3 regions of the Pseudoxanthomonas sp. Soil82 genome follow, and region 1 is predicted to be linked to each of the others. Evidence: predicted binding sites of a transcription regulator. Region 1 holds the regulator's gene; each other region holds the start of a gene.
The links. Region 1 encodes HrcA, which represses chaperone genes, less so after heat shock. Its sites were predicted from a motif close to TTNGCACTCNNNNNNNNNGAGTGCNAA; they were not measured.

Region 1 (6,162 bases):
TGGGCACGTTGACCACGTCGCCCAGCGCGGCCTGCGAGATGCGGATCGGCACTTCGCAGTGCAGGTCGTCGCCGTCGCGGCGGAAGATGTCGTGCTCGCGCACGCGCACTTCCACGTACAGGTCGCCCGGCGGCGTGCCGGGCGGACCGGCTTCGCCTTCGCCGGTGAGGCGGATGCGGTCGCCGCTGTCCACGCCCGCGGGAATCTTCACCGACAGGACCTTCTCGTCCTCGATGCGGCCCGCGCCGTGGCATTCCCGGCAGGGATTGCGCACCACCTGGCCGCGCCCGCCGCATTCCGGACAGGCCTGCTGCATGGTGAAGATGCCGCGCTGGAAACGCACCTGGCCGCGGCCATGGCAGGTGTTGCAGGACTCGACCTTGCCGTCCTCCGAACCGCTGCCATGGCAATGGCCGCACTCGGACAGCGTGGGGATCTCGATCCGCTTCTCGATCCCGGCGACCGCTTCCTCCAGGTCCAGTTCCATCACGTAGCCGATGTCGGCGCCGCGGCGCGCCGCACGCCCGCCGCCGCCGGCACCGCCGAAGATGGTGCCGAAGATGTCGCCGAAGATGTCGCCCATGTCCGGGCCCGGGCCGCCACCGCCGCCCATGCCGTGCTCGAACGCGGCGTGGCCATGCGCGTCGTAGGCGCGGCGCTTGCCGGCGTCGGACAGGACCTCGTAGGCCTCCTTGCATTCCTTGAACGCGGCCTCCGCGGCGGCGTCGCCCGGGTTGCGGTCCGGGTGGTGCTTCATCGCGCAGCGGCGATAGGCCTTCTTCAGCTCTTCGTCGCTGGCGTTGCGGGCCACGCCCAGGACTTCGTAGTAGTCGCGCTTGCTCATCGGGTTTCCATGCGTCTGTCAGGCGACAGCCCGCGCCACCGTATCGATGGCGCGGGCTGCGAGGCCGCCGGCGCCGGGGCGCCGTCGCGACTTACTTCTTGTCGTCGTCCTTGACCTCGGTGAACTCGGCATCGACGACGTCGTCCTGCGAGCCGCCGCCGGCGCCGGCGGCCTCGCCGGCGTCGCCGCCGCCCTGGGCCGACGCCGCGGCCGCCGCGTACAGCGACTGCCCGGCCTCCTCCAGCGCCTTGCTCTTCGCCTCGATCTGCGCCTTGTCGTCGCTCTTCATCGCCGTCTCCAGCTCGGCGATGGCGCCCTCGACCCGGCCGATCACGTCGCCCGGCACCTTGCCGCCGTGCTCGGTGACCGCCGAACGGGTGGCGTGGATCAGGCCGTCGGCCTGGTTGCGCGCCTGCACCAGCTCGTGGAACTTCTTGTCCTCCTCGCGGTGCGCCTCGGCGTCGGCGACCATCCGCTGGATCTCCTCGTCCGACAGGCCCGAACCGGCCTTGATCTCGACTTTCTGCTCCTTGCCGGTCTTCTTGTCCTTGGCGGTGACATGGACGATGCCGTTGGCGTCGATGTCGAACGACACCTCCACCTGCGGCATGCCGCGCGGCGCCGGATCGATCCCGGTGAGGTCGAACTTGGCCAGCGACTTGTTGAAGCGGGCCTGCTCGCGCTCGCCCTGCAGCACGTGCACGGTCACCGCGGACTGGTTGTCCTCGGCGGTGCTGAAGGTCTGCGAGGCCTTGGTCGGGATGGTGGTGTTCTTCTCGATGATCTTGGTGAACACGCCGCCCAGGGTCTCGATGCCCAGGCTCAGCGGGGTCACGTCCAGCAGCAGCACGTCCTTGACGTCGCCGGCCAGCACGCCGCCCTGCACCGCCGCGCCCAGGGCCACGGCCTCGTCCGGGTTGACGTCCTTGCGCGGGTCCTTGCCGAAGAACTCGGCCACGGCCGCCTGCACCTTGGGCATGCGGGTCTGGCCGCCGACCAGGATCACCTCGCCGATGTCGCTGGCGCGCAGGCCGGCATCCTTCAACGCGATGCGGCACGGCTCGATGGTCTTCTTCACCAGGTCGTCGACCAGCGCCTCGAGCTTGGCGCGGGTCAGCTTGATCGTCAGGTGCTTGGGACCAGACGCGTCGGCGGTGATGTACGGCAGGTTGACCTCGGTCTGCTGGGCGCTGGACAGCTCGATCTTGGCGCGCTCGGCCGCGTCCTTCAGGCGCTGCAGCGCCAGCGGGTCCTTGCGCAGGTCGATGCCCTGGTCCTTCTGGAATTCCTCGACCAGGTAGTCGATCACGCGCGCGTCGAAGTCCTCGCCGCCCAGGAAGGTATCGCCGTTGGTGGCCAGCACCTCGAACTGCTTCTCGCCGTCGACCTCGGCGATCTCGATGATCGACACGTCGAAGGTGCCGCCGCCCAGGTCGTACACGACGATCTTGCGGTCGCCGCCGGCCTTGTCCAGGCCGTAGGCCAGCGCCGCGGCGGTGGGCTCGTTGATGATGCGCTTGACGTCCAGGCCGGCGATGCGGCCGGCATCCTTGGTCGCCTGGCGCTGGCTGTCGTTGAAGTAGGCCGGCACGGTGATGACCGCCTCGGTGACCGTCTCGCCCAGGAAGGCCTCGGCGGTCTTCTTCATCTTCTCCAGCACCTTGGCCGAGATCTCCTGCGGCGCCATCTTGCGGCCGTCGGCGGTCTGCACCCAGGCGTCGCCGTTGTCGTGGGCGAGGATGCCGTAAGGCACCAGGTCCAGGTCCTTCTTGACCTCGGCGTCGGTGAACTTGCGGCCGATCAGGCGCTTGACCGCGTAGAAGGTGTTCTTCGGGTTGGTGACCGCCTGGCGCTTGGCCGGCGCACCCACCAGGACTTCGCCGTCCTTGGTGTAGGCGACGATCGAAGGCGTGGTGCGGTCGCCCTCGGCGTTCTCGATCACGCGGGCCTTGCCGCCCTCCATGATCGCGACGCAGGAGTTGGTCGTGCCCAGGTCGATGCCGATGATCTTGCTCATTGTGTCTTGCTCCCTCGGGAATGTGTGTGGCCGTTGGCGCGATGGCCTTGTTCGCTAGATAGGGTCCTGGCGGCGCCGTTCAAGTGGGCGTCTCAACCGGGAAGAGAAGTGTTCAGTCGTGGCGGGCGACCACGACCAGCGCCGGGCGCAGCAGGCGGTCGTTGAGCAGGTAGCCCTTCTGGAACACCTGCAGCACGCTGCCCGGCGCGGCATCGCCCGGATCGGCCTGGCTGATCGCCTGGTGGTGCTCGGGGTTGAACGGCTGCCCCGCGGGATCGACCACGACCAGGCCGTTGTCCGCGGCGACCTTCAGCAGCTGGCGGTAGGTCAGCTCCATGCCGTCCTTCAACGGCCCGCCCTGCTCGCCCGCCGCGGCCAGGCCGGCATCCAGGCTGTCGAATACCGGCAGCAGCTCGCCCAGCAGGCGTTCGTTGGCGAAGCGGCGGGCCTGCTCGACGTCCCTGGCCACGCGCTTGCGCTGGTTCTCGAGATCGGCGCGCTCCCGCAGGGAGTCGGCCCGCACCTGCTCGAGCTCGCCGCGCAGGGCTTCGATCTCGTCGCGCAGCTGCGACTCCAGGCTGGCGTCGGCTTCGGGGATGCTCGGGGTCGGGGTGTCGTTGTGGGTCATGCAATCGGCTCCGTGGCGGCGCTCCCGGCCGCCCATCCGGGCCCAATGGGGGCCGGAAAGGAGCGTTTCAAGGCACTCGCCCCGGTCGCACGGTTGCCCGGGAAGGCAACCCGGCCGCTCAGGCCGCCGTGTCGCGGTCGGTCCGGGGCCCCTGCAGCGCCGAGCCGAGCACGTCTGCCGCGGCTTGGACCACCGGGATCACCTTGTCGTAGGCCATCCGGGTCGGCCCGATGACCCCGAGCACGCCCAGCACCTGGCCGCCGGCGCCGTAGGGCGCGGTCACCAGCGAAACCCCGTCCAGCGGTGCCAGGCCGGTTTCCTCGCCGATGAAGATGCGCACGCCCGGCGCGCGCTGGGTGCGTTCCAGCAGCTGCAGGATCTCGCGCTTGCGCGCGAAGGCCTCGAACAGTTCGCGCAGCCGGTCCACGTCGGACAGGTCCTGCAGGCCCATCAGCCGGGTCTGCCCGGCCAGGACCATGTCGTCGCCGGGCGGCTCCAGCGCCTGCTCGGCCAGCTCCACCGACTGCGCCAGCAACTGTTCCATCTCGTCGCGGGCCTGGCGCAACTCGTGCAGCAGGGTCGTGCGGATCTGCGCCAGCGGACGGCCGGCGCAATGGGTGTTGAGGTAGTTGGCGACCTTCTCCAGCTCGGCCGGCTCGAACGCCCGCTGCGGCTCCACCACCCGGTTCTGCACCTCGCCGTCGGCGAAGACCACGATCGCCAGCACCCGCCGGCCGCCCAGGGGCACGAAGTCGATCTGGCGGAAGGCGAACTGTTCGCGCCGCGGCGCGCCGACCACGCCCACGAAATGGGTCATCGCCGACAGCAGTTCCGACGCGTTGCCCAGCAGCGCCTGGGTGCCGCCGGCGCCGACGGTCAGCTCGGCGCGCAGGCGCGCGACCTCGCGCTCGCCCAGCGACCTGACCTGCAACAGGCTGTCGACGAACACCCGGTAGCCTTGTGCGGTGGGCACGCGGCCGGCCGAGGTGTGCGGCGAGCTGAGCAGGCCGCTGTCCTCCAGGTCGGCGAGGATGTTGCGGATCGTGGCCGGACTCACGTCCAGGCCGGCATGGCGGGCCAGGGTCTGCGAGCCGACCGGCTCGCCGTCGCGGATGTAGCGTCCGATCAGCGTGCGCAGCAGCTGGCGGGCGCGGGGGTCGAGCGGCGGCGTGGCGGGCACGGTCATGGCGAATAGATAGCGGCCGCCGCGCCGCGCCGCAAGCGCCCTTGTCCTTCCGGGCCGCGACGATGCGTCCGTAGAGCGGGGCTTGCCCCGCTGCTCTTCGCACGCGATGGCGGGCGCAGCGGAGAAAGCCCCGCCCTGTCAGCCGCTTCCCACATCCCGTCGCGGCGCCTGCGACAGGCGCCACGCACCATCCGGCCACCGTGCCCGCCCTACAATACCGGCCATGCTGACCCATCTCGCCCTGAAAGACTTCGCCGTCGTCCGCGCCACCGAGCTGGAGTTCGGCCCCGGAATGACCGTGGTTTCCGGCGAGACCGGCGCCGGCAAGTCGTTGCTGGTCGATGCGCTGGGATTCCTTTCCGGCCTGCGCGCCGACAGCGGCGTGGTCCGCCATGGCTGCGAACGCGCCGAACTGGCGGCCGGGTTCGACCTGGTGGGCAACGCCGCCGCCCAGGCCTGGCTGCGCGAGAACGAACTGGACGAGGACGGCCAGTGCCAGCTGCGCCGCGTCATCCGCGGCGACGGCGGCTCGCGCGCCTGGATCAACGGGCGGCCGGTGACCCTGGCGCAGCTGGCCGAACTGGCCGGCCTGCTGGTGGAGATCCACGGCCAGCACGAACACCAGTCGCTGCTGTCGCGCGCCAGCCAGCTGGCCCTGCTCGATGGCCATGCCGGCAACGATGCCGAACGCGCGGCGGTGCGCACCGCCGCGGCGGCCTGGCAGGCACTGCTGGCCGAGCGCGAGCACCTGCTGGCCCAGGGCGACGTATCCGACCGGATCGGCTGGCTCGAACACCAGCTGGCCGAGCTGGAACGCGAGGACCTGGACCCGGCCGCGCTGGAGGCGCTCGACCTGGCCCACCGCCGCCATGCCAATGCCGCCGGCCTGATCGCCGCCTGCGAGGATGCGGTGGCCCGGCTCGGCGGCGAGGAATCGCCCTCCCTGGCGAGCCTGCTGCAGCAGGTCCGCGGCGTGCTGGGCCGCGCGGCCGCGCATGAGCCGCGGCTGGGCGAGGCGGACGGCCTGCTCGAAGGCGCCGGCGTGCAGATCGAGGAGGCGCTGGCCCTGGTCGGCCGCATCCGCGACGACCTGGAACTGGATCCGGCGCGCTTCGACGAGCTGGAGCGGCGCCTGGGCCGGGTCCACGACCTGGCCCGCAAGCACCGCCTCGCCCCGGCCGAACTGGCCGCCCATCGCGACCGGGTGGCCGACGAACTGGCGACGCTGCGCGGCGCCGGCGAGCGCCTGGATCGCCTGGACGCCGAGATCGCCGCCGCCGCCGCCGCCTGGCAGAGAGCGGCCGATGCGCTCAGCGCCAGCCGCCGCCGTGCGGGCGATGCCCTGGCCACGGCCACTACCGCGCTGGTGGCCGAGCTGGGCATGGGCGGCGGCCGCTTCCTGGTCGAGCTGGAACCGGCCGCGACCGGGCGCCCCGACCCCAACGGCGCCGAGCGCGTCGAGTTCCTGGTTGCCGCCAATGCCGGGC
Region 2 (6,162 bases), on a different contig from region 1:
GCCTCGGCCGCGCAGCAGCGCCGCCAGGGCACGTTGCGGGTGCTGCTGCAGCATCCGCGCGCGCTGCTGACCGTGGTCGGGCTGACCATGGGCGGCACGCTGGCGTTCTATACGTACACCACCTACGTGCACAAGTTCCTGGTCAACAGCGCCGGCCTGTCCAGCCAGGACGCGGCGCGGGTGAACGCCTCGACGCTGTTCGTGTTCATGCTGCTGCAGCCACTGGTCGGCGCCTTGTCGGACCGAATCGGGCGGCGCCCGGTACTGATCGCCTTCGGGGTGCTGGGCACGCTGCTGACCGTGCCGATCCTCAGCCGCCTGCAGTCGGTGGGAAGCGCGGGCGAGGCGTTCTGGCTGGTGATGCTGGCGCTGGTGGCGCTCAGCGGGTACACCGCGATCAACGCGGTGGTGAAGGCCGAGCTGTTTCCCGTGGAGATCCGCGCGCTCGGGGTTGGCCTGCCCTATGCGTTGACGGTGGCGGTGTTCGGCGGCACCGCCGAATCGGTGGCGCTGTGGTTCAAGCGCGCCGGGCTCGAAAGCGGCTTTTACTGGTACGCCACCGCCTGCATCGCAGTCTCGCTGCTGGTGTACGTGTGGATGCCCGATACGCGCCGCCATTCCAGGATCGACCAGGACGATGCGGCCGCGCCGCGCGGAGGAACCCGGTGAACGACCACGACCGCCTTCCCCACCTGCTCGTGGTCGGCGGCGGTTTCGCCGGCCTGTGGGCCACGCGCGCGCTGGCGGGCGCGCCGCTGCGCATCACCCTGCTCGACCGCAGCAACCACCACCTGTTCCAGCCGCTGCTGTACCAGGTCGCCACCGCCGGGCTGTCGGCACCGGACATCGCCGCGCCGCTGCGCCACATCCTGCGCCGGCAGCGCAATGTCGAAGTGCGGCTGGGCGAAGCGACGTCGATCGATCCGGCGCGCAGGCAGGTCGTGCTGGCGGACGGCACCGCGTTGGATTTCGACTACCTGTTGCTGGCCAGCGGCGCGACCCACGCGTATTTCGGCAACGACCAGTGGGCCGGGCATGCGCCGGGGTTGAAGTCGCTGGATGACGCGCTGCACCTGCGCCGGCGGCTGCTGCTGGCCTTTGAGCGCGCCGAAGCCTGCACCGATCCTGGCGAGCGCGCGGCATGGCTGAGCTTCGCCATCGTCGGTGGCGGTCCGACCGGGGTCGAGCTGGCCGGCACCCTGGCCGAGATCGCCCGGCACACGCTGAAGGACGAGTTCCGCCACATCGATCCGGCCAGCGCGCGGGTGCGCCTGGTCGAAGCCGGGCCTCGGGTACTGGCGTCGTTTCCCGAGGAACTCTCGCACCGCGCACGCCGGCAGCTGGAGAAGCTCGGCGTGGAGGTGTCCACCGGCGTGCCGGTGACGGCCATCGACGGCGCCGGCTATCGCCTGGGCGATGCGTTCGTGCCGGCACGAACCGTGGTCTGGGCCGCCGGCGTGGCCGCCTCGCCGCTGGCGCGATCGCTGGGCGTTCCGCTGGACCGCGCCGGCCGCGTGCCGGTCGAACCCGACCTCAGCGTGCCCGGGCAACCGCACGTGTTCGTCGCCGGCGACCTGGCCGCGGTGAAGCAGGCCGACGGCGCCGCGGTCCCAGGCGTGGCGCCGGCGGCCAAGCAGATGGGCCGGCACGTGGCCGTGGCGATCCGCGCGCGCCTGCACGGCGCTGGCGCGCGACCGTTCCGCTACCGCGACTTCGGCAACCTGGCCACGATCGGGCGCATGGCCGCGGTGGTCGACCTGCACGGGTTCAAGCTGTCAGGGCTGCTGGCCTGGTGGTTCTGGCTGGCGGCGCACGTGTTCTTCCTGATCGGCTTCCGCAACCGGCTGGTGGTGCTGCTCAACTGGGCCTGGGCCTACTGGAGCTACCAGCGTGCGGCGCGGATCATCCTCGGCAAGGGTGGGGACGGGGAACGGCCGCCGGCGCAACCGGAATAGCCACCGCTGCTCTGGCCCCCGCCGGCCAGCGGCCGGCCGACAGGCGGCGGTCGCACCGCCGGGCGGAAGCGAGGCCACGGAGTACGGCAGCGAGCCGGTGCAGCCGCGCCGGACGGGCATGACAATCGCGCGTACCGCTGCGATCCTTGCCCTCGCCTCCCTGCATGCGGCCGCCGTGTCCACCCTCCTGCTGCTGTTCGACCTGATCGGCACCTTCGTGTTCGCGCTCAGCGGCGGCACGCTCGCCGTGCGCCAGCGGCTGGACCTGTTCGGCGTGCTGGTGCTGTCGTGCGCGGCGGCCGTATCCGGTGGCCTGGCCCGCGACGTGCTGATCGGCGACCAGCCCCCGTCGGCGCTTGCCGACTGGCGCTACCTGGCCACCGCGATGCTGGCGGGCGTCGTCACCTTCTACCGGCACGAGTCGATCGAGCGCCTGCGCAATCCGGTGCAGTTGTTCGACGCGGCGGGCCTGGCGCTGTTCGCCGTGCTCGGTACAAGCAAGGCACTGGCCTTCGGGCTCTCGCCCTTCGCCGCGACCCTGCTCGGCATGATGAGCGGCATCGGCGGCGGCATCGCCCGCGACCTGCTGGTCGCGCGCACCCCGGTCGTCCTGCAGGCGGAGCTGTACGCGGTGGCCGCGCTCCTGGGCAGTGGCGTGGTCGCGCTGGCGCACGTCACCGGCTTTCCGCCGTACCCGGCGATGGCAGCCGGTGCGCTGGCCTGCTTCGGCCTGCGCTACATGGCGATCCGCCACGGCTGGCAGTTGCCTGTGGCTCGGGTGCCGGAAGACCCGCCGGGCTGAAGGCCGTGGCGTCTGGAAGACCCGCATGCGCCTGCGTGCCTGGGTGCCTGGGTGCCTGCGCCGGGTAGCGTGCGCGCATGCCACCTGCCCATGGACACTACCCATCCGCGCCCGGAGAGTTGACCGGAAAGCAAACGGCCCGGACTTCTAGCCCGGGCCGTTGCGGTGCACTGGATGTCCTTGGTCAGGCCGCCAGCAGCGCCCGCATCTTCTTCATCGCATTCGCCTCGATCTGGCGGATGCGTTCTGCCGACACGCCGTACTCGTCGGCCAGTTCCTGCAGCGTGACCTTGCTGTCGGCATCCAGCCAGCGGCGGGCGATGATGTCGCGCGAGCGCGCGTCCAGGCCGGCCAGGCCCTCGCGCAACATTTCGAGCTGGTGGTCCTCGCTGTCGGCGCGCTCATACGCCTGCGAAGGATCCTCGTCCTGCGCCATCAGGTAGGCGGCCGGCGACGGCGGGGCGTGTTCGTCGTCCTCGTCGGCCGGTGCGTCGAAGCCGATATCGCGACCGGACAGGCGCGCCTCCATCTCCAGCACTTCGCGCTCGGAGACGTTGAGGTCCCTGGCGACCGCAGTGACTTCGGCCGCGTTCATCCAGCCCAGGCGGGTCTTGGCCTTGCGCAGGTTGAAGAACAGCTTGCGCTGGGCCTTGGTGGTGGCGACCTTGACGATGCGCCAGTTCTTGAGGATGAACTCGTGCATCTCGGCACGGATCCAGTGCACCGCGAAGCTGACCAGGCGCACGCCCATGTCCGGGTCGAAGCGCTTGACCGCCTTCATCAGGCCGATGTTGCCTTCCTGGATCAGGTCGCCCAGCTGCAGGCCGTAGCCGCTGTAGCCGCGGGCCACATGCACGACGAAGCGCAGGTGCGAGTGGACCAGTTCGCGGGCGGCGTCCAGGTCTTCCTCGTCGCGGAAGCGACGGGCTAGGTCCTGCTCCTCATCGACGGTCAGCACCGGGATCTGGTGCACCGCGCCGATATAGGCCTCGAGCGATCCCAGCGGACTGGGAATCGGCAGGTTGCTGGTGACGAGACTGGTCGAGCGGAGGGTCTGGGTCATGGCGGCCATATTAGCAATCGGGTGATTGGACTGCTAACGCCGGAGATGGTTCCCAGCATTGCATCCATGCAACAGCACGGCGGATTCTATCCAGCAAGATCAATGACTTGCTGGCACGCGACTGAACGCCAGCCAAGGGCGGGCGAGGCATCGCGCACCGGGCCCTGCCAATCGGTGTGAGGGCCCGGCGGCGCCTTTCAAGGGGGCCATGACCTTTGGGCCATGGCCCCCGATCCAGGGCTCAGTGGCGGGCCAGCTCGGGCAGGTCGAACACCAGCACCTCGGCGCCTTGCCCACGCTCGATCCGGACGTCCGGCTCGTCGCGATACAGCAGGGCGTCGCCGGCGCCCAGGTCGCGGCCGTTGACCGTGGCCGTGCCGCGGACCAGGTGGACGTAGGCCAGCCGGCCCGGGGCGATCGCCTGGGTGGCTTCCTCACCCGCGTCGAACAGACCGGCGTACATCCGCGCGTCCTGGTGGATGCTGACCGACCCGTCGGCGCCGTCGGGGCTGACCACCAGCCGCAGGCGACCGCGCTTCTCGCTGTCGTCGAACCGCTTCTGCTCGTAGCCCGGCTCGATGCCGGTGCGCTCGGGCAGGATCCAGATCTGCAGGAAGTGGGTGGTACCGGCGCTGTCGTAGTTGAACTCCGAGTGGGTCACGCCGGTGCCGGCGCTCATCCGCTGGACCTCGCCCGGGGTGATGGTCTCGACATTGCCCATCGAGTCCTTGTGCCCGAGCGCGCCCTCCAGCACGTAGCTGATGATCTCCATGTCGCGGTGGCCGTGGGTGCCGAAGCCCTGCCCGGCGGCCACGCGGTCCTCGTTGATCACCCGCAACGGCCCCCAGTGCACATGGTCCGGGTCGAAGTATTCGGCGAAGGAGAAGCTGTGCCAGGAGTCCAGCCAGCCGTGGTTGGCGTGGCCGCGTTCGCCGGCCGGTCGCAGGGTGATCACAGGGCACCTCCGGTGCTGAGGACGGGGGAGAGCTTGCGGTCGCGGCGCCAGGCATCGACGCTGAAGGCGCCGGCGCCGTTGGCGGCCAGCATCAGGAAGCCGCCGCCCAAGGCGACATTCTTCATCAGGTGGATGAACTGGTTCTGGTCCGCCAGGTCGGCATGGAACAGGAAGCCGGCAGCCAGCGAGAACACCGCCAGCGACAGCGCCGCGCTGCGCGTGAACACGCCAGCCAGCACCGCCAGGCCACCGCCGATTTCCAGGGCGATCACCAGCGGCAGCAACGCGCCGGGCACGCCCATCGCCTCCATGTACTGCTGGGTGGCGAGGTAGCCGGCGAGCTTGCTCCAGCCGGAAGCGATGAAGATCAGGGACAGGCCGATGCGGCCCAGGAGCGCATACAGGTGGTTCATGGAAAACCTCGGACAGGAACGCGGGGCGGATTCGCGGGATGCGGATCGGGGGGCCCTGCGACTGGCCGGCAGAATGAACCTCTTCACCAATGGAATAAACATGTAGATATTCCACTGGTTGTTCTATTTATGTCGTTCACGCGGATCGAGGAGCCGGCCGAGATCGAGTCCGGCCATTCAGGCATCGGTGAGCGGGGGCGACGGCGTCGCGTCGTGGGAAGCTTTCCAGCGCCGGGTGTCCGGCCTCCCGGCGCCTACGTGGCGCGCAGCAGCGCCTCGACCTCGGCCCGTGGCGGCAGCGACCAGTCCACTGGTCCCTGCCCGCGCCGGGCCAGGTACTCGTTGGCCGAGGCGAAATGCCCGCAACCCAGGAACCCCCGGTGCGCCGACAGCGGCGAGGGATGCGGCGCCTTCAGTACCCGGTGGCGGCGCGGGTCGATGACCTTGCCCTTGGCCTGGGCATAACTGCCCCACAGCAGGAACACCAGGCCTTCGCGTTCCTCGGCCAGGGCCTGGATGGCGTGGTCGGTGAATCCCTCCCAGCCTTTGCCCTGGTGGGCGCCGGCGCGCCCCTCTTCCACGGTCAGTACCGCGTTGAGCAGCAGCACGCCGCGCCGGGCCCAGGGCAGCAGGCAGCCGTGCTCCGGGCGCGGCAAGCCCAGGCTGGTTTCCAGCTCCTTGAAGATGTTGAGCAGCGACGGTGGCACCGGCACGCCCGGCAACACCGAGAAGCACAGGCCATGCGCCTGGCCGGGGCCGTGGTACGGATCCTGGCCGAGCACCACGACCTTGACCTGCTCGAACGGGGTGGCGTCGAAGGCGGCGAAGATCTGCGGCCCCGGCGGGTAGATGCGCGCGCCGGCCGCCTTGCGCTGGCGCAGGAACTCCGACAGTGCCTGCATCTCCGGGCGCAGCAGCCAGTCGCCGATGCGCGCCTTCCAGGACGGTTCCAGCCGGATCCGGTCTTCGCCGCC
Region 3 (6,162 bases), on a different contig from region 1:
ATCGGGAAGGCGAGCAGCTGCTTGAGCGTCTCCATCCACGCGCCAGGCTGCGGCAGGCGGCGGGCCAGCGCGGGCACGAAGCCGATCAGCAGGAACGGCAGCGCCAGGCCCAGGCCCAGGGCCAGGAAGACCAGCATCCCGGTCCATGCCGGTGCGGCGAAGGCGTAGGCCAGCGCCGGACCCATGAACGGCGCGATGCAGGGGCTGGCGACGACGCAGGCCAGCACCCCGGTGAGGAAGTCGCCGGCCGGTCCGCTGCGCGTCGCCGCCAGTCCGCCGCCGATCCCGCCACCGAGGGTGAACACGCCCGACAGGCTCAGGCCGACGGCGAACATCAGGTAGGCCAGCGCGGCCACGAACCAGGGCTGCTGCAGCTGGAATCCCCAGCCGGCCGCCTGTCCGGCCGCGCGCAGGCCGACCACCAGCGCGCCTACCGCGGCGAAGGCGACCAGCACGCCGGCCGTGTACCAGAGGGCGTGGCGGCGCGCGCGGTGCGCGCTCTCGCCGCTCTGCGCCAGGCCCAGCGCCTTGAGCGAGAGGATCGGCAGCACGCACGGCATCAGGTTCAGGACCAGGCCGCCGAGCAGGGCCAGCAGCAGGATCCCGGCCAGGCGCGGCGCCTGGACCGGCGGCGGTGCGCGCGTGCGTTGCGCGTTGCCGGCGGATGCATCCGTCGACGGGCCGGCCGCTGCCTCGCCTGCGGTGGCCGCGACCGGCTCGCCTTCGCCGGCTTGCGCGGCCGTCGCCACCTCAGGCGCTTCGGCGGGGGCAACGGGACCGGCCTGCACCGGCACCAGCGCGGCGGCATCGATCCGTCCGGCCGGAAGGTCGACCGGCAGGCGGCGCGTCATCGGCGGGTAGCAGATGCCATCGGTCTGGCATCCCTGGAAAGTCGCCACCAGGGTGGCCTGGGCCGGGTCGGCATGGGCCCGCCGCACGGGCACCTGGACCTCGACCGGGTCGAAGAACACCACCACTTCGCCGAAGTGTTCGTCGTGGTGGCGCGTGCCTTCGGGCCAGCGCGGCGCCTGCGCCGCCAGGCCCGGATCCCCCTCCAGCACGAACCGGCTGCGGTCGCGGTAGAGGTAGTAGCCAGGGGCCGGTTGCATCCGCACCAGGATCCGGTTGCCACCGTCGGCGATCGCCTCCACGACAAAGGCTTGGGCGTCGGGCAGCGGCACCTGGCCGGGCAAGGCCAGACCGCGTGGCGCACCGGCGGCGGTGCCGCCGAAAGCGGCCAGGCCGGGCAGGCCCGACGGCGTCCCCTGCGCCCGGCCGGTGGATGCGGCCGCGGGCAGCGCCACCTGCAGGCGCCGCGTCTGCGGCGGGTAGCAGATACCCACGTCGGCGCAGCCCTGGTACTTGACCTCCAGCTGCACCGGGCCGTCGCCCAGCGCCTTGCCGTCGAGCGTGGCGACCAGCTCGCGGCGGTAGGTCTCCACCGGGCCGAAGAACTCGTCGGTGTGGCGGGTGCCGTCGGGCAGGCGCAGGGTGCCGCCGCTGAAGCCGCCGCTGGCGGTGACCGCGGTCCGGTGCCGGTACAGGTAATAGCCGTCGGCGATCTTCCAGCGCAGGTCGATGCGGTCGCGCGAGGGGGCGCTGGCGGTGAGGACGAAGGCCTCGTCGACCGGCAGCAGGTCGTCCTGGTCGATCGCGGCGGCGGGCAGCGCCGCCAACAGCACGGGAGCGGCCAGCAGGCAGTGGAGCAGGGCCGGGATCAGGCGACGGAACGTGGATGGCATGGGGCGGGGTTCACTCGCGGGTGGCATCGGCCACCCAGTCCAGGTAGGCGGGCAGGCCGGCGGCGGCTTCGACCGCCACGATCTCGGGGAGTTCATAGGGATGCAGCTCGCGCAGCCGGCTGACCAGGGCCGGCGTGCGGTCGGCCGCGGTCTTGGCCAGCAGCAGGACCTCGTCGGCCTGCTCGATGGCGCCCTGCCAGCGGTATACCGAGCGCATCGGCGGCAGCAGGCTCACGCACGCGGCCAGCCGGGCCTCGACCAGGGTGGCGGCCAGGCGCTGGGCGGTGTCGGAGTCGGGGCAGCTGCAGAACACGAGGTGGACCGGCATGGCGGAAGTGTACCGGGCCGGGCGCGCGGGGCTCGCCCCCGGGCGCCCGGCTTGCCGGCAACGCTGGGCCGTGGGCGCAGGCGACGCGCGCGGACTTCCCACGCCCCGGCCGGGTCCTCCACGGGAGCCGGCGTCGCCCCGGACCCGTCCGGGAGAAACCTCGCCGGGCGGCCCTTGAAAGCCCGGCGTCCGCGCCCCATCTGCCCTTTCATCCCGGTCCCCGATCCGGGTTTTCTGCGCCCGCGGTGCTGGCAGTCGCAACAGGCGAGTGCTAGAGTTACCGCCCTTTTTCCAACCCAGTCAATCACTTGAGAGGGATTGAAACATGAGCAACATCAAGCCGCTGTACGACCGCGTCGTCATCAAGCGCACCGAGGAAGAGAAGGTCTCCGCCGGTGGCATCGTGATCCCGGATTCGGCCACCGAGAAGCCGATCAAGGGCCAGGTCGTCGCCGTGGGCGAGGGCAAGGTGTTCGACAACGGCAACGTGCGCGCGCCGAAGGTCAAGGTCGGCGACCAGGTGCTGTTCGGCAAGTACGCCGGCACCGAGGTCAAGCTCGACGGCACCGAATACCTGGTGGTGAAGGAAGACGACATCTTCGCCGTGCTGGGCTGAGCCCGCCGCTTCGCCGCATCCCAAACCCGCAATCACAGAACTGAGGTAATTCCGCAATGGCTGCCAAGGATATTCGTTTCGGTGAAGACGCCCGCGCCCGCATGGTCCGCGGCGTGAACGTGCTCGCCAACGCCGTCAAGGCGACCCTGGGCCCGAAGGGCCGCAACGTCGTGCTCGAGAAGAGCTTCGGCGCCCCGACGATCACCAAGGACGGCGTGTCCGTCGCCAAGGAGATCGAGCTGGCCGACAAGTTCGAGAACATGGGCGCGCAGATGGTCAAGGAAGTCGCTTCCAAGACCTCCGACAACGCCGGCGACGGCACCACCACCGCCACCGTGCTGGCCCAGGCTTTCATCCGCGAGGGCATGAAGGCCGTGGCCGCCGGCATGAACCCGATGGACCTCAAGCGCGGCATCGACAAGGCCGTCGTGGCCGCCGTCGCCGAACTGAAGAACCTGTCCAAGCCGACCGCCGACGACAACGCGATCGCCCAGGTCGGCACGATCTCGGCGAACTCCGACGAGTCGATCGGCAACATCATCGCCGAGGCGATGAAGAAGGTCGGCAAGGAAGGCGTGATCACCGTCGAGGAAGGCTCGGGCCTGGACAACGAGCTGGACGTGGTCGAGGGCATGCAGTTCGACCGCGGCTACCTGTCGCCGTACTTCATCAACAACCAGCAGTCGCAGAGCGCCGACCTGGATGACCCGTTCATCCTGCTGCACGACAAGAAGATCTCCAACGTGCGCGACCTGCTGCCCGTCCTCGAGGGCGTGGCCAAGGCCGGCAAGCCGCTGCTGATCGTCGCCGAGGAAGTCGAGGGCGAGGCCCTGGCGACCCTGGTGGTCAACACCATCCGCGGCATCGTCAAGGTCGTGGCCGTGAAGGCCCCGGGCTTCGGCGACCGCCGCAAGGCGATGCTGGAAGACATGGCCACCCTGACCGGCGGTACCGTGATCTCCGAGGAAGTCGGCCTGCAGCTGGAAAAGGCCACGATCAAGGACCTGGGCCGCGCCAAGAAGGTGCAGGTCTCCAAGGAGAACACCACCATCATCGACGGCGCCGGCGACACCGCCGCCATCGAGTCGCGCATCAAGCAGATCAAGGCGCAGATCGAGGAGACCTCCTCGGACTACGACCGCGAGAAGCTGCAGGAGCGCGTGGCCAAGCTGGCCGGCGGCGTGGCCGTGATCAAGGTCGGCGCAGCCACCGAGGTGGAGATGAAGGAGAAGAAGGCGCGCGTCGAAGACGCCCTGCACGCGACCCGTGCGGCGGTGGAAGAAGGCGTGGTCCCGGGCGGCGGCGTCGCCCTGCTGCGTGCCAAGGCGGCGATCGAAGGCCTGAAGGGCATCAACGAAGACCAGAACCACGGCATCCAGATCGCCCTGCGCGCGATGGAAGCGCCGCTGCGCGAGATCGTCACCAACGCCGGCGAAGAGCCGTCGGTGATCGTGAACCAGGTCAAGGCCGGTTCGGGCAACTTCGGCTACAACGCCGCCAACGGCCAGTTCGGCGACATGGTGCAGTTCGGCATCCTGGACCCGACCAAGGTCACCCGCACCGCGCTGCAGAACGCCGCTTCGATCGCGGGCCTGATGATCACCACCGAAGCGATGGTGGCCGAGGCCCCGAAGAAGGACGAGCCGGCGATGCCGGGCGCCGGTGGCATGGGCGGCATGGGCGGCATGGATTTCTGATCCGCTCCGCCTCTGTTGCAAGCACCACGGAAAACCCCGCCGCCTGGCGGGGTTTTTCTTTGCCTCTCCCCACGGTTGCGGGACGTTGCTGGCCCGAGTGGCCGATGCGCATCCGTTGCCGGGCCGGATCGAAATTTGTTGGGGGGCGATCTAGCTTCGGACGGGGCCGCCGTCCTGCCGCCATGGGGGTCGTCGCTCGCGCCGGCGTCCTGCCTCTCATTACCCTCTGCTTCCTCCGTGGCCATATGCACCTGAAGCCACGCTCTGCGGCGGCCCCTTCCGGAGCCGCGCTTCAGCCAAGCACGCCCGAAGTTGGAAGTCAGAAGCCTCGGTGGCCGACGCCCCGCATTAGAAGGCCGCTTCTTCTACGCGCAGACGCTCGCACGCACCCCGGCCACGTTGCCGCTGAAACGGTTGCGCGCCCCGGAACCGGCTGTTATCAATGGCGCCGTGAACACGCAGCGCGCCCGCTTTTACTTCTGGTATTACTTTCCGAAGCCACTGGCGGAGGAAGGGGTACGCGCGTTCTGAGTTGATCCGAAGAACACATCCCCTGAAAGCCGCCAGAGATCCTGGCGGCTTTTTTGTCGCCAGCCTCCGGCGGGAAGCGAACACGATCCCAGGAGTTTCCCCCCATGGCCCCCCATACCGACGACCTGCGCATCCGCCGCATCGATGCACTGGTTCCACCCGCCCAGCTGATCGCAGAACTGCCGTGCTCGGAGACCGCCTCCGAAACGGTGGACGGCTCGCGCCGGGCGCTGCACCGCATCCTCCATGGCCAGGACGACCGCCTGGCGGTGGTGATCGGCCCATGTTCGATCCACGATCCGGACGCCGCGCTCGATTACGCACGCCGCCTGCGCCCGCTGCGCGACGCGCTGGCCGGCGAACTGGAGGTCGTGATGCGCGTGTACTTCGAGAAGCCACGCACCACGGTGGGATGGAAGGGCCTGATCAACGACCCCGACCTGGACGGCAGCTTCAACATCAACAAGGGATTGCGCGTGGCGCGCGGGCTGCTGGAGCAGATCAACGAGCTCGGCCTGCCGGCAGGCGTGGAGTTCCTCGACGTGATCTCGCCGCAGTACATCGCCGACCTGGTGGCGTGGGGTGCGATCGGCGCGCGCACCACCGAGAGCCAGGTGCACCGCGAGCTGGCGTCGGGCCTGTCCTGCCCGGTCGGATTCAAGAACGGCACCACCGGCGACGTGAAGATCGCCGCCGATGCGGTCGGCGCGGCCTCGCATCCGCACCACTTCCTCTCGGTGACCAAGGCCGGCGGCACGGCGATCGTGGCCACCCGCGGCAATCCGGACAGCCACGTCATCCTGCGCGGCGGCAAGGCCCCCAACTACGACGCCGCCAGCGTGCAGGCGGCCAGCGACGTGCTGGTCAAGGCCGGGATCGCGCCGCGGATCATGATCGATGCCAGCCACGCTAACAGCGGCAAGAACCCGGACAACCAGCCGGCCGTGGTGGACGACATTGCCGCCCAGGTCGGTGGTGGTGACGGGCGCATCATCGGGGTGATGGTGGAAAGCCACCTGGTCGGTGGCCGCCAGGAACTGGTCGACGGCCGCGCGCTCGTCTACGGGCAGAGCATCACCGACGGCTGCCTGGACTGGGAACGTTCGGTGCAGGTGCTCGAGCGCCTGGCCGCGGCGGTGCGCGTGCGCCGCATGCAGGCCGCAGCCGAGGTGGCGGCCTGATCGCTGCCTGGTTGCGGCGCGACGGCAGCCGGCGGTCCGGGTCGCCACCGGGCGGCGCGCCGGGCGC

Region 2: rpoH (RNA polymerase sigma factor RpoH) is a predicted target of HrcA. The motif match lies at 3,831-3,857, and genes of this name have one in related genera.
Region 3: groES (co-chaperone GroES) is a predicted target of HrcA. The motif match lies at 2,319-2,345, and genes of this name have one in related genera.

What each region holds. Positions count from the first base shown of each region.
Region 1 is NZ_JBEAAK010000003.1:278,182-284,343, forward strand. Features, by position in the region: gene dnaJ (molecular chaperone DnaJ) at 1-844, opposite strand, end outside; gene dnaK (molecular chaperone DnaK) at 936-2,861, opposite strand; gene grpE (nucleotide exchange factor GrpE) at 2,974-3,489, opposite strand; gene hrcA (heat-inducible transcriptional repressor HrcA) at 3,608-4,675, opposite strand; gene recN (DNA repair protein RecN) at 4,899-6,162, shown strand, end outside.
Region 2 is NZ_JBEAAK010000001.1:735,360-741,521, reverse strand. Features, by position in the region: gene ABKA19_RS03230 (MFS transporter) at 1-669, shown strand, start outside; gene ABKA19_RS03225 (NAD(P)/FAD-dependent oxidoreductase) at 666-1,955, shown strand; gene ABKA19_RS03220 (trimeric intracellular cation channel family protein) at 2,131-2,757, shown strand; gene rpoH (RNA polymerase sigma factor RpoH) at 2,942-3,820, opposite strand; gene ABKA19_RS03210 (pirin family protein) at 4,062-4,775, opposite strand; gene ABKA19_RS03205 (DoxX family protein) at 4,772-5,188, opposite strand; gene ung (uracil-DNA glycosylase) at 5,443-6,162, opposite strand, start outside.
Region 3 is NZ_JBEAAK010000005.1:293,977-300,138, reverse strand. Features, by position in the region: gene ABKA19_RS15105 (protein-disulfide reductase DsbD family protein) at 1-1,742, opposite strand, end outside; gene cutA (divalent-cation tolerance protein CutA) at 1,753-2,070, opposite strand; gene groES (co-chaperone GroES) at 2,396-2,686, shown strand; gene groL (chaperonin GroEL) at 2,743-4,383, shown strand; gene ABKA19_RS15085 (3-deoxy-7-phosphoheptulonate synthase) at 5,019-6,095, shown strand.